DNA from 3 places in the Shinella sedimenti genome. Region 1 is predicted to be linked to each of the others. Evidence: predicted binding sites of a transcription regulator. Region 1 holds the regulator's gene; each other region holds the start of a gene.
The links. Region 1 encodes LexA, which represses DNA repair genes until DNA is damaged. Its sites were predicted from a motif close to TGTTCNNNNTGTGTTCNG; they were not measured.
Positions count from the first base shown of each region.

Region 2: MKI86_RS20235 (energy-coupling factor ABC transporter ATP-binding protein) is a predicted target of LexA. The motif match lies at 2,264-2,281, and genes of this name have one in related genera.
Region 3: MKI86_RS17970 (ImuA family protein) is a predicted target of LexA. The motif match lies at 2,302-2,319, and genes of this name have one in related genera.

Region 1 is NZ_JAKVIN010000001.1:179,161-183,437, reverse strand. Features, by position in the region: gene MKI86_RS00895 (ComEC/Rec2 family competence protein) at 1-1,555, shown strand, start outside; gene lexA (transcriptional repressor LexA) at 1,723-2,445, opposite strand; gene MKI86_RS00885 (molybdopterin molybdotransferase MoeA) at 2,539-3,762, opposite strand; gene moaC (cyclic pyranopterin monophosphate synthase MoaC) at 3,762-4,256, opposite strand; gene trpC (indole-3-glycerol phosphate synthase TrpC) at 4,256-4,277, opposite strand, start outside.
Region 2 is NZ_JAKVIN010000009.1:85,413-89,689, reverse strand. Features, by position in the region: gene MKI86_RS20250 (class I adenylate-forming enzyme family protein) at 1-317, opposite strand, end outside; gene MKI86_RS20245 (biotin transporter BioY) at 322-885, opposite strand; gene MKI86_RS20240 (energy-coupling factor transporter transmembrane component T family protein) at 918-1,523, opposite strand; gene MKI86_RS20235 (energy-coupling factor ABC transporter ATP-binding protein) at 1,517-2,197, opposite strand; gene MKI86_RS20230 (winged helix-turn-helix domain-containing protein) at 2,299-3,498, shown strand; gene aroC (chorismate synthase) at 3,576-4,277, opposite strand, start outside.
Region 3 is NZ_JAKVIN010000007.1:353,927-358,203, forward strand. Features, by position in the region: gene MKI86_RS17960 (error-prone DNA polymerase) at 1-76, opposite strand, end outside; gene MKI86_RS17965 (Y-family DNA polymerase) at 73-1,596, opposite strand; gene MKI86_RS17970 (ImuA family protein) at 1,511-2,272, opposite strand; gene MKI86_RS17975 (hypothetical protein) at 2,444-2,749, shown strand; gene MKI86_RS17980 (hypothetical protein) at 2,819-3,139, opposite strand; gene MKI86_RS17985 (GlxA family transcriptional regulator) at 3,216-4,235, opposite strand.

The DNA.
Region 1 (4,277 bases):
CATTTCCGGCCTCAACATGGTGCTCGCGGCCGGCACATTCCTTGTCGGCGCGCGTATGCTGATGGCGCTCATACCCGGCTTTGCCGAACGCTTCCCAACCCGCAAGATTGCCGCGGGCGGCGCGCTCATAATGGTCACACTCTACATTCTCGTGTCGGGCGGCGCGATTTCGGCTGTCCGCTCATGGATCATGATCTGCGTGATGCTGATCGCCGTGCTTTTCGGCCGCTCCGCCATCAGTCTACGCAATGTAGCGCTGTCGGCCATCATCATCCTTGCCGTCACGCCCTCCGCCGTCACCAATCCCGGTTTCCAGATGTCTTACGCCGCAACGCTCGGTCTCGTCGCCGGTTACGCGGCGTGGCGCGAGCGGCCCGTGCGCAAGGAGGGCAAAGGCGGCGCGCTGCGTTTGACCGGCGGTGCGGCCGGGCGCTTCTTCGGCGGACTTCTGCTTTCATCGGCAATCGGAAGCCTGTCCACGCTGATCTACTCCATCGGCCACTTTCACCGTGTGCCCGCCTATGGGCTCGCCGGCAACCTGCTCGCCATGCCGGCAATCAGCGCAATCGTCATGCCCTTCGGTCTCATCGCGGTTCTGCTTATGCCTTTCGGACTTGATGCGATCCCTTTTGCCATCATGGGAAAAGGGATCGAATGGATGATCGCGCTGGCCGAATGGGTTTCGCGCTGGAAGGGTGGGGATGTCGTCACCGGTCGTATACCCATGTCCGCTTTCGTGCTGATCGGTGTTGGTGGCGGACTGCTCTGCATCCTGCGCACGCGGCTTCGGCACGCCGGGACGGTTCTTATTGTCGTCGGTGCGCTGATGGCCGTATGGCCTCCCACACGCGGGAAACCGGAGTTGCTGATTTCCGAAGACGGGCGACTTGTTGCGATCCTGCGCGACGATGCGGTCGCAACGAACCGCGCCAAGCCGCCGGGCTTCATCTACGACCAGTGGCGCCGTGCCTTGCGGCTCGGCGACCTTGCCAGACCGGACATGCGAAAGACCGCCGGTCTGCTGCTGGCCGAAACGGCGACGGAGGCGGCTGCTGCCGAGACCGAACGGAAACGGCCGCGTCGCAAGGCGGACAGGGAGAAGGCGAAAGAAGCCATGATGTCGGCTTTGGTGGCCGCGCGGCAGACGCAAACGTTTATCTGCGAGGCGAAGGCTTTCTGCGCCGCCGTCTCGCCCAGCGGCTGGAAGATCGTGACCCTTGAGGATACGGCCTTTCTGGGCACGGCTTGCAATAGGGCTGATCTCGTTGTCGTGCCCTTCGCTTTGCGGCTCGACAGTTGCCGTTCTGGCGCCAAGCTCCTGACCGCGCGGCATCTGCGCCGAACGGGCGCCTTGGAAATTACGCCATCGACCGATGATGCCGGAGCAAGCCTTACCGATGCGATTTACACGTCGGCCGTGGAAACTGTCGCGCGCGCCTGGTCGCGACATCGCACCTATGACTGGCGCAGCGATACCTTCGAGACGCCAGCTGGAGCGCCGTTGGCAGAGCCTGAGATCAAGGAGACTGATCCTTCACCTTTGCCACTCCCATGACGTCCAGGAAGCGGCCGAGCTTATCGGATGGGAGGGCGTTACAGAGACAGCGATCTGGCAGTGCTCCACACCAAGCAGCAGAGCACTTGCAAAGAGGCACGAGCAACTCGGCTCCGTGCGCTCCATCACCAAGACGGTCAGAAGCCAGCCTTATTGGCTACCACGTCTCAGTGATACCGGCGGATGAGCCCGACAAGCTTGCCCTGGATCTTGACCCGGTCGGGGCCAAAGATGCGGGTCTCATAGGCTGGATTTGCCGCTTCCAGCGCGATGGATGCGCCCTTGCGGCGGAACCGCTTCAGCGTCGCCTCTTCGTCATCGACGAGGGCAACGATGATTTCGCCCGGATTGGCAGTACTGGCGTTACGAATGATGACCGTGTCGCCGTCGAGAATACCGGCCTCGATCATCGAATCGCCCTTGACCTCGAGCGCATAGTGATCGCCGTTGCCGATCATCTCAGCCGGGACGGTGATCTCGTGCGTGTTGTTCTGGATGGCGGAGATCGGCACACCCGCGGCGATACGGCCCATGACCGGCACGGAAACGGACGACGACATATTCTGCGGCGGCGTTACAGGCCTGGATGGCGTCACGGCTGCGGGCTGCTTGCCGAGGCTGCCTTCGATGACCGATGGCGAAAATCCCCGGCGCGGCTGGAGGCTGGGCGAATAGGCCTCAGGAAGCTTGATGACCTCGAGCGCACGGGCCCGGTTCGGCAGGCGGCGGATGAAGCCGCGCTCCTCCAGCGCCGTGATCAGGCGGTGAATACCGGATTTCGAAGCGAGATCCAGCGCATCCTTCATCTCGTCGAAAGACGGAGGAATGCCTGACTCCTTCATACGCTCGTGAATGAACAGGAGCAGTTCCTGTTGTTTGCGCGTCAGCATGGCATCTCCAGCCAGAATCGTGAAACAAATCCAGAACAGACACTATCCGTTCCACATGTGTTCTGCAAGTGGCTGCCAGGACAATAATGTCGCTCAGGCAGCGGGTTCCCTGAGAACGAGCACATCGCAGAGGGCGCCGGCATCCTCTGCAGGTGCATGCGGCGGACGGATCAGGAGGCCATCCGATTCTGCGAAGATCTTCATCATCGACGAATCCTGCTTCTCGAATGGCGTGACGAGAAGCGCGTCGTCGGGCGCGTGTGCAAGGCCTGCGCGAATGTAATCCTGCCGGCGGTCGTTCTGTTTGAGCGGCACGGCGGCGACGGCCCGGCTTACCCTGTTCTTTGCGGGCAAGCGGGCGAGTTTTCGGAGCAATGGTTCCAGGAACAGATAGGAGCAGACAAGGCTGGAGACGGGATTGCCGGGCAGGCCGACCACCTGGATATCACCAAGACGTCCGACCATCAGCGGCTTTCCGGGTCGCATTGCGATGCGCCAGAAGTCGAGTTCCATGCCGGCCTCGCCGAGCACAGGCTGAACAAGGTCGAAATCCCCCACGGACGCGCCGCCGAGTGTCACCAGCACGTCGATGTCCATCTGCAGCGCCTGGCGCACGGCATCCAGAATGGCCTGCTTGTCGTCTCTCACAATGCCGAGGTCTATGATCTCCGCACCGGCCTGCCTTGCGATGGCCGCGACGCCGTAGCTGTTGGACGCGATGATCTGGCTTGCGCCGGGCGTCTCTCCGGGCGGCACGAGTTCGTCGCCCGTCGCGAGGATCGCGACCCGCGGGCGGGCATAGACGGGCAGTTGCGGGTGGTTCATCGCTGCTGCAACGGTCAATCGGCCAGCATCCAGCATCTGGCCGGCCTTCAGAACGACCTCGCCCTTGGTGAAATCCTGCCCGCGCGGGCGAATATGGCGGCCCTTGGGCGTGAGGAAGGTGGTGCGAATTCGACCGTCCTCAAGGGGCTCCGTGTCTTCCTGGAGGATGACTGTATCGGCAAAGGCCGGGAGCGGGGCGCCGGTGAAGATGCGTACTGCTTCACCCGGACCGGCCGTACCCTCGAACGCATGACCGGCTGAGGATAAGCCGGCGACGCTGAGGACGGATCCGATCCCGGCGATATTGGCATGGCGAACGGCATAACCGTCCATTGCGGAATTGTCGAAGGGCGGCTGGGTGAGGCGGGCGGCGACATCTTCGGCCAGCACCCGTCCTGCCGCGTCGTGGAGCTGGACGCGATCCGTCCGCTGCACCGGCTTGGCCGCGGACAACAGGCGGTTGAGGGCGTCGGCAACGGGCAGAAGGGACATCAGCTCTCTCTGCGCTTGTAGTCGCCTGAACGGCCGCCGGATTTCTCGACGAGGCGGACACCGCCGATCTCCATCTCGCGATCGGCCGCCTTCGCCATGTCGTAGATGGTGAGGCACGCGACGCTAACGGCCGTCAGCGCCTCCATCTCCACGCCGGTGCGGCCGGTGAGCTTGGCCGTGGCCTCGACGCGCAGGCCGGGCAGGGAGAGGTCCTCGTGGATCTCCACGGAGACCTTGGTGAGCATCAGCGGATGGCAGAGCGGAATCAGGTTTGAGGTCTGCTTGGCGGCCATGATGCCGGCGAGGCGCGCAGTCCCGATGACATCGCCCTTTTTCGCATCGCCCTTGAGGATGAGGTCGAGCGTCGTGGTGTTCATGCGCACGAAGCCTTCGGCCACGGCGATCCGCAGGGTCTCAGCCTTGTCGCCGACGTCGACCATATGGGCTTCGCCGGAGGCGTCGATATGGGTGAGCGTGCGGGCGTCGTCGCCCATCATTCCGCCGCCAGCATGCCG
Region 2 (4,277 bases), on a different contig from region 1:
GGCGCGAGCTTCTCCAGCATCCGGCCGCGCATCGCGTCCGGCAGATGTGGATCGATCAGCGCCACGCAATTGTTGCCGGCCGTTGCGGCAACGAAGGCGGCTGGGAAGAGCAGGTGGTTGCCGCAAACGAGCGCGATCAGGCGTGTCTTGCGGCCGATGACACTCCGGCCTTCCGGGGCAAGCCTCGTGAAGGCGGTATGGCACGTCCGCGCCGTGGCGGCCAGCGCCCCGTAGGAAAGAACCCGGTCCTCCAGATGGAAAGCCGGGTTCTGCGGATTGCGTACGGCGTGTCGTTCGATGGCGCCGGAAAGCGGCATCGGCTCAGGCGCGCTGCGGCAGAAGCGGATAGCCGGCAAGCACCGCGCGGGCGGCAAGCATGGCGACGAACGCCTTGATCAGGTCGCCCGGCAGGAAAACCAGCGATGCGGCAGCCGTTTCGAAAAAGACCTTGCCGCTCATATAGGCGAGCCAGGGCATGCCAAAGAGATAGACGATGCCGATGCCGCCGATCACCGAAGCCACAAGGAAGGAAATGAACTGCGAGAGTTCCGACTGGTCTTCCCTCACGAGGCGTTCGGCGATCAGGCCGCAGACAAACGCACCGACCACCCAGCCGACGATATAGCCGGCGGTCGGTCCGGCAAAGATCGCCAGCCCGCCGCGACCGCCGGAAAGGACCGGAAGACCTATCGCGACGAGCAGGAGTACAAGCAACATGGCGGCGGCACCGCGCCGTGCGCCGAGAATGCAGCCGGCAAGCATGACGCCGAGCGATTGCGCCGTGATCGGCACGGGAATGAAGCCGAGCGTGATCGGCGGCAACAGGCCCAGAACCACCATGATGGCGGCGAAGAGGGCAACAAGCACGATGTCTCTTGTGGTCACGTCTGAATCCCCAAAAACAGTAAAGAGAGGGTTTAGTGCCGCCGAAAACCGCGGGCGTCAATCGCCATGGCGATCGTGTCGGCATCCTTCAATGTCAGGATGATGAGCGGAACGAGCATCGTGAGTGGCCGCACACGCAGGCCGCGCGCCCTGTGCGCGTCGGCAATCTCGCCGTAACGCGCAAAGATCTCGGGTACGAAGCGAATGACGAGACCGACCGCCAGGCTGACATCCGCCGCCCGCACGAAGCCGAACCGTTCGAGCGGGGTGATCAGCCGCGTAATCTCGTCCATGAAGGCGGAAATGCCCGTCGTCGCGGTCACGGCAGCGGCCAGCAGCACCAGTGCCGACAGCCGGCAAAATACGACGAGCGCCTCGTGTACCGTATGGAACAGGTAGTTCGCGAGTGCGACAAGCAGCACCGTGAACAGCACGAAACGCGTGCGGCGGAAGGCCTCTTTAAGCCCGATGCCGGTGGAGAGGTAAAGGAATGCGGCAAGCGCGAGCGCAGGCACGAGAATGCGCAGGTCCGAGATCAGCAGGAGCAGGATCGCGGCTGTGAACAAAAGGATGAGCTTGCCGCGCACCGGCATGCGGTGAAGCGGCGAATTGCCCTCGATGTCGAGCCCGTTCAGCATGTAGCCAGTTTCCGGTAAGCGGCAATGGCGTTCGAAGGCGTGTCATCGGCGGCAAGCCGGCCCTCGTGGAACACCAGCACGCGGTCGAATTCTTCGATGAGTGCGAGGTCGTGGCTGATGACGAGCACCTGCTCGGGCAGGGCGGCGATGGTGCGCTCGATCAGCGCGCGGTTCTTCAGGTCGAGCTGGTTGGTCGGCTCATCGAGGATCAGCAGGTCTGGCCCGGTGACGAGCACGCTGGCGATAGCGCCAAGCTGCGTCTCGCCGCCGGAAAGCTCATGCACACGCCGGCGGGCAAGATGCGAAATGCCGAAGCGGGCGAGGATGGCATCGGTCTTCTCGGCGATTTCCGCCTTGCTCAGCTTGCGGTTCTTCAGCCCGAAGGCAATGTCCTCGGCCAGGATCGGCAAGATCATCTGGTGCTGCGGGTTCTGGAAAATGAAGCCCGTCTTCCCGCGCGCTGCCGCTTCGTCCGCGACGGTATCGAGCCCATCCACCGTCACTGTGCCGGCGGTCGGCTTGACGAGGCCGTTGATCAGCCGCGCCATGGTGGTCTTGCCCGATCCATTAAGGCCGACGACGCCGATGCGTCGCTCAGCCAGCGTGAGCGTCAGCGGCTGGAGCGCAGTGCGCGCGCCATAGGCCACCGTTGCGGCGGAAAAGACGATGTCCAAGAGCAGGTTCCCGGTTCGCGAAAGTCGGCGTGACCTATAACATGGCGGGGCGCAAAGAAAACCGGGTGGAACAAACCGGGAATGTGTGTCTATCATCGCGCATGACGATTCTGCTTTCCAATGCCGAAGCCCGGCGCATCTTCCTTTCGCGGCAGGGGCTGAGCAGCCCGCCCGGCCGTGCGCTTGGCAAGGCGGGGCTGCTGCAGCTCATCCACGATATCGGTTTCGTGCAGGTGGACAGCATCGCGACCGTCGAGCGGGCGCATCACCAGATCCTCTTCTCGCGCAACCAGACGTACCGGCGCGAGCATCTCGCCGAACTCCTGGAGAAGGACGGCGAGCTCTTCGAGCACTGGACGCATGACGCCTCCATCATCCCCAGCGCCTTCTTCCGCTACTGGAAGCATCGTTTCCGCCGTAAGGAAGCGTCCATCCTGGCAAACTGGCGCAAATGGCAGGGCGAGGGTTTCGACGCGACCTTCGAGGAAACCTACCAGCGCATCGCCGAAGGCGGGGCGGTGATGTCGCGCGACCTGAAGGTGGACGATCACAAATCCGGCGGCTGGTGGAACTGGCATCCGAACAAGACGGCGCTCGAATATCTCTGGCACACCGGCAAGCTGGCCATCGCGCGTCGGGAGAATTTCCAGAAGGTCTATGATCTCGCCGAGCGTGTCCTGCCGCAGCATCACCACGAACCCGCCGTCGAGCATGACGTTTTCGTCGACTGGGCCTGCCGCAGCGCGCTGGAACGGCTGGGCTTTGCCACCCACGGCGAAATCGCCGCCTTCTGGGCGCTGGTCACGCCGGAGGAGGCGAAGGCCTGGGTCGATGACAACAGGGCGGAGCTGCGTCAGGTCTCCATCGAGACCGCCGATGGCGGCAAGCCCCGCGCCGCCTATGCCTTCGCGCATTCGGCCGACAGCCTGCGCGATGTGCCAGAGCCGCCCGCACGCCTGCGCGTGCTCTCGCCCTTCGATCCGCTGATCCGGGACCGCAACCGCACGGAGCGTCTTTTCGGCTACTTCTACCGAATCGAAATCTTCGTGCCGGAGCCGAAGCGGCAATATGGCTACTATGTCTTCCCGCTGCTTGAGGGCGACCGCCTCGTCGGCCGCATCGACATGAAGGCCGACCGCAAGGCGGGCGTGCTCTCCGTCCGGCGCATTTGGTGGGAGCCGAAGGTCCGTGGCTCCGCCGGGCGGCTGGAGCGTTTGGAAGCCGAACTGGCACGCGTGGCCCGGTTTGCGGGCGTTGAGAACGTGCGCTATCTGGATGGCTGGCAGGGCGAGGAGACGTAGCACCGCCCGCCGCCGCGCTCTTCTCCGCACTTACGGGGAGAAGGTGCTGGCAGGCGGATGAGGGGGGCCTGCGGCGCTTACGTTGCCGAGCCGCCCTGTGACGTCAGACGTCCGGTCTGGCCGCGGTCGCGCAGGTAGTGATCGGCGATGGCGCAGGCGACCATGGCTTCACCGATCGGCACGGCGCGGATGCCCACGCAGGGATCGTGCCGGCCCTTGGTGCGCACGTCGACATTGTTGCCGTCGGCATCTATGGAGCGGCGCTCGGTGAGGATGGAGGACGTCGGCTTGATCGCGAAGCGCGCCACCACCGGCTGGCCCGTCGAGATGCCGCCGAGGATGCCGCCGGCATGGTTCGAAAGGAAGATCGGATTGCCGTCATTGCCCATGCGCATCTCGTCGGCATTTTCCTCGCCTGTCAGTTCGGCAGAGGCGAAGCCCTCGCCGATCTCCACGCCCTTCACGGCGTTGATCGACATGAGGAGCGAGGCGATGTCCTGGTCGAGCTTGCCGTAGATCGGCGCGCCGATGCCGGCGGGCACGCCCTCGGCCACGACCTCCACGACGGCGCCGACGGAGGAGCCGGCCTTGCGGATGCCGTCCAGATATTCTTCCCAGACGGGAACGATGGCCGGATCGGGCGCGAAGAACGGGTTGTTGCTCACCTCGTTCCAGTCCCAGTTGTTCCGGTCGATCTTGTGCTTGCCGATCTGCACCAGTGCGGCGCGCACGACGAGGCCGGGCACGACCTTGCGGGCAAGGCCGCCGGCTGCAACGCG
Region 3 (4,277 bases), on a different contig from region 1:
GTTCCGCGCAACTGCTCGCTCCGCGCAAGAACGAGAAATGGGACGTGACCTGAAGCTCGGCGTAGCGCGGGTTCATGCGAAAATTCCGTGCAGGAACCAGCGGCCGAGGCCCCGCGCGGCCTGAACCTCATCGCCGGAGCGAAACAGCCAGAAGCGCTCCCCCACGGCATCCTCGACCTGGAAATAATCCCGCACGGCCGCGCGTTCGCCGTCACGCTTCCACCATTCGCCGAAGACGCGTTCCGGGCCATCGGCACGTTTAACCAGCCGCCGCACGCCGCGCCAGGTGAAGGAGGCGGGCGGGTGGTCCGGCAGGAGCGCCATGACTTCTATGGGTTCGGGGCGGGCCAGCAGGCGTGACGGCCGCGGCCATTGCCCCTGCCATGTCGCACCGGCATCGGGCGCCAGCGGCGCGACACGCTGGAAGGACCGTTCCGGGACATCGCTCTCGACCGGGGCGATGCGGTAAAGGCGGGAGGCGCCGATGCGGTTGGCGATGACATCGACGAGGCCGGCAATATCCGCAGGCGCGGCCTCGATCAGCGAGGTCGCCGCCTGTTGCAGGACAAGCGGTTCGGCCAGTGTCGCTGAAAGCTCCATGACCTCGATGCCGAAGCCGGGCTCGATGGTCTCGATGCGGTCGCAGAGCAGCCGGGCAAGGCGTTTTTCATCACGCACAGGACGGGCCGTGCCGACACGGATCGCCTGTAGCGAATTGTCGACGCGGTGAAAGATGAGGTCGAGCCGGCGGGCGCCGAGGCCACGTTTTTCCAAGGCCTGACAGAGGTCGTGGACCAGCGCCGTCGTATAGCGCGCGATGGTGTCAGGCGCGCCGATCGGCTCGCCGAAGCCTTTGCGGGCGACAATCCGTTCAGGGTCGCGCAATGGGTCGACGGGCTCGCGGACAACGCCGTCTATCTGATCCAGCCGTCGGCCAAGTATAGGACCAAAGCGCCGTACCAACGGTGCGCGCGGCACGGCGAGCAGGTCGCCGATCGTCGAAAAGCCGAGCACATGCAACCCCGCCACGATATCCGGGGGAATGCGCAGCCCACGGATCGGCAGCGGCGAAACGCTTTCAACGGCCCTCCCCGCCGGGATGACGCGAACCGGATCGGCCAGGAAGCGTGCCGCGGCAAAAGCCGCGCCCCATGTATCGGCAACCGCGGCGCGGGCTGTAATGCCGGAGGCGCCGAGGCGATTGACAAGGCCGCTCAGCATCAGTGCCTCTCCACCGTGCAGATGGTCGGCGCCGGTCGTGTCGATGACGAGGCCATCCGGCGGATCGGGCGCGACGATGGGGGCATAATGCTGGAGAGCCCAGAGCGAGAGACGCTCGAGCGCTGTAGCATCGGCCGCAGGATCGGCCGGAAGGGTCAGGATGTCAGGCAGGAGCGCATGGGCCTTGGTAAGCGGCATGCCCACGCGCAGGCCGGCCTGTTCCGCCGGCCGGCTGACCGCCGTTACGACACGGCGCGTGCCCTCGCGGCCGACAAGCACAAGCCGGCTGTCAGGCGGAGGCACTTCCGCGCCAAGCGCCCGCCGCAGCCGGTCGATCGGCCAGCCGGGGAGAAAAAGCGATACGACCCTCGGCATCGGATGCCTCCACTTCGAATTCTGCCGCCTCGCCCGCGCGGCATCGGGTAAGCTCCAGCAGCCACCGCGCCCGGCCGACACCGGGCACCGGAAGCGGCACGGATGGCCGCACGGAAACCCGCCAGCGCGTCACCGCGGCCGATGGCAGGGTGAAGGCATCCGCCTCGGCCCGGCTGCGAAAACGGCGCACGGCAAGACCGAGCGTTCCGCCAGCCTCCGCTGCAAGTTGCAGGCGGCGTGAGACAGTCATGGACAGGCGGGCAACCTCCGCCACGACAGCTCCGAGCCCGCCATGGCGCAGCCCCTCCTCGAAACAGAGGAGCAAGCTTTTCTCGTCGCCGGCCTCTACGTAAATGACCCGTCCCGGGGAAAGGCCCGCCTGTGCAAGCGCCGGCGCGAACAGATCGGGCCGGGTCAGGCACCAGAGCACCTGCCCCCGGGTTCGCGCGGCGATACCGGCGGCAAAGAGCATGGCGGCCGCCCCCTGGACAGCATCGTTCCCACCCCCGCACACTTCGTGGAGGCTCGCAAGCGCAAGCCCGCCGCCGGGCAACCGGTCGTCGATCTCCGGCACACCGAAGGGCAGCACTGCCCGTTCGCGCTCCGCACGGCCGTCGAACTGTCGTATACGGTCACGCAAGCCGGCGACGATAGCGCGGGCAGCGGCGGATGACATCGGCGGAAAACTCCTTGGCTGAGACAGAATGTTCTTTATTTGTTCTCAATTGTCGAAAGAGTCAATTGCTCTTGCCGGCGGGAAAGATCACAGTTTGAATCATCGACGGGAACCAACTTGCCCGGCGGAAGTTTCCCCTCACGCTATTCCAACAATTCAGGAGACATATCCATGGCTGACGAAAAGAGCACCGGAAAGCGCACGCTCGGCGTCGTTGAAGGTATCGACAGCATTTCAGAGGAAGCCCGCACTGCCGCAGCCGAGGCGGACATCAGCGCACAGATCGAGGCCCTGAAGACGGAGATCAGCCGGATAAAGGAATCGGCAGGCCTGATTGCCGAAGGCACCGGCCAGCTTGCCGTCGCCAAGGCTGAATCCCTGCGCGACGATCTGCGCCAGACAATCCAGGCCAATCCCCTCGCCACGCTCGCCGGCGCGGCGTTCATCGGTTATCTATTCGGCCTGCGGCACCGCTGATTTTGCGAAAAGCGCCCCATCAAAAAGCCCGGCATTGCCGGGCTTTTCCGTATCGACTATGGGCTGAACTTAGAACCAGCGCTGTCGGCGTGGCTCGCTTTCATAGGAGCCGAGCAGATAACCAATAAGGACGCCGGCAAGTCCGGCCGTCAAAACCACGGTGGAAAGGGCTGCAGGATGCTCGCGTGCGGCCTGGGCAACAGCGGCGCCTTCGTTGCGCATATAGCGCGTTGCCGAACGCACGGCAGGGCGAGCAGCATCGACGGCATCGCCTGCACGCTCGCGGACCGCTTCATAAGCCTCAGCGCCACGCTCCCCAAGATCCTTCTGGAGGGCTGCGATTTCGTCTCGAAGAGCGGAAATCTGGGATTGAACGTCATTGCTTGCCATTACGGTCTCCTTCTTAGCAATGAGACACGAACGATTGGCGCGTAACTTGGTTCCAGCACTGCGGCAGAATTACCCGTCAGCTCGCCTGCCGGCGGCCGTCGCGACGGATTTGCGAGGGTGTGTCGCCAAAGGCTGCACGAAAGCGGCGCGTGAAATGCGACAGGCTCTCGAAACCGGTTTCGAGCGCGACTTCGATCAGCGGCTTGTTGCTGCGCATCACCATATTCAGCGCCGCCGCCATACGAATCTTCATGTAGACCGCGCTCGGCGAGGCGCCCATGTCGCTCTCGAAGAGGCGTTCGAGCTGGCGGCGGGAAACATTCGTCATATTGGCGATGCTGTCGATGGAAAGCAGATCCTCGGTGTGCTGCTCCATCATCATGATGGCGAGATGGACCCGGCGATCGCGGGCCTCCAGGCCGAGCGGGTTGCGCGGCTGGATATCCGTCGCATCGCGTCGGTGGCGGATCTGCAGAATCTCCAGCGCATTTCGCTCAGCCGCCTCACCAACGTGGTGGCGCACCAAGGTTGCCGCGAGATCCGCGACGCTGCTGCCTCCGGCACAGGTCGCGACCTTGCCGTCGAAACGGAAAATCTGCTCTGACGTTGCTTCGATATCGGGATAACGTGCGCGAAAATCGCGGTGGTGCAGCCAGCTCACACAGGCCGTGTGGCCCTTGAGCAGGCCAGCCTCGGCGAGAATGAAACTGCCGGTACAGAGGCCGATCAAACCGACGCCGGCCTTGGCCGCCTTGCGCAGATAGTCCCGGGCATAGCTGTCGATCGGCTCATCGACCGACAGAAGCCCGCCGACGACGGCGATGTAGTCGAAACAGGCTGGGTCGGCGAAGGGGGCGGTCGGAGCAACCTGGATACCGCTCGACGAGGAGATGAAATTGCGGGTGCTGCTGATCACGTCCCAGTCGCAGTTGACGCGGCGCGAGCGGTCCTCGCTGTCGCTGGCGAGCCTGAGCGTATCGACGAACAGGGCGAAGGCGGAGAGGGTGAAACTCTTGGACAGGATAAAGCCGACGCGCAGCGCCTTCGGCGCCGATGCGCCGTGCATCTCCTTCGATGTCCGAACCCCTACGCCCATCTAAATCTCCTATTGTAACGGGTACTATGGCCGCCAATCGGC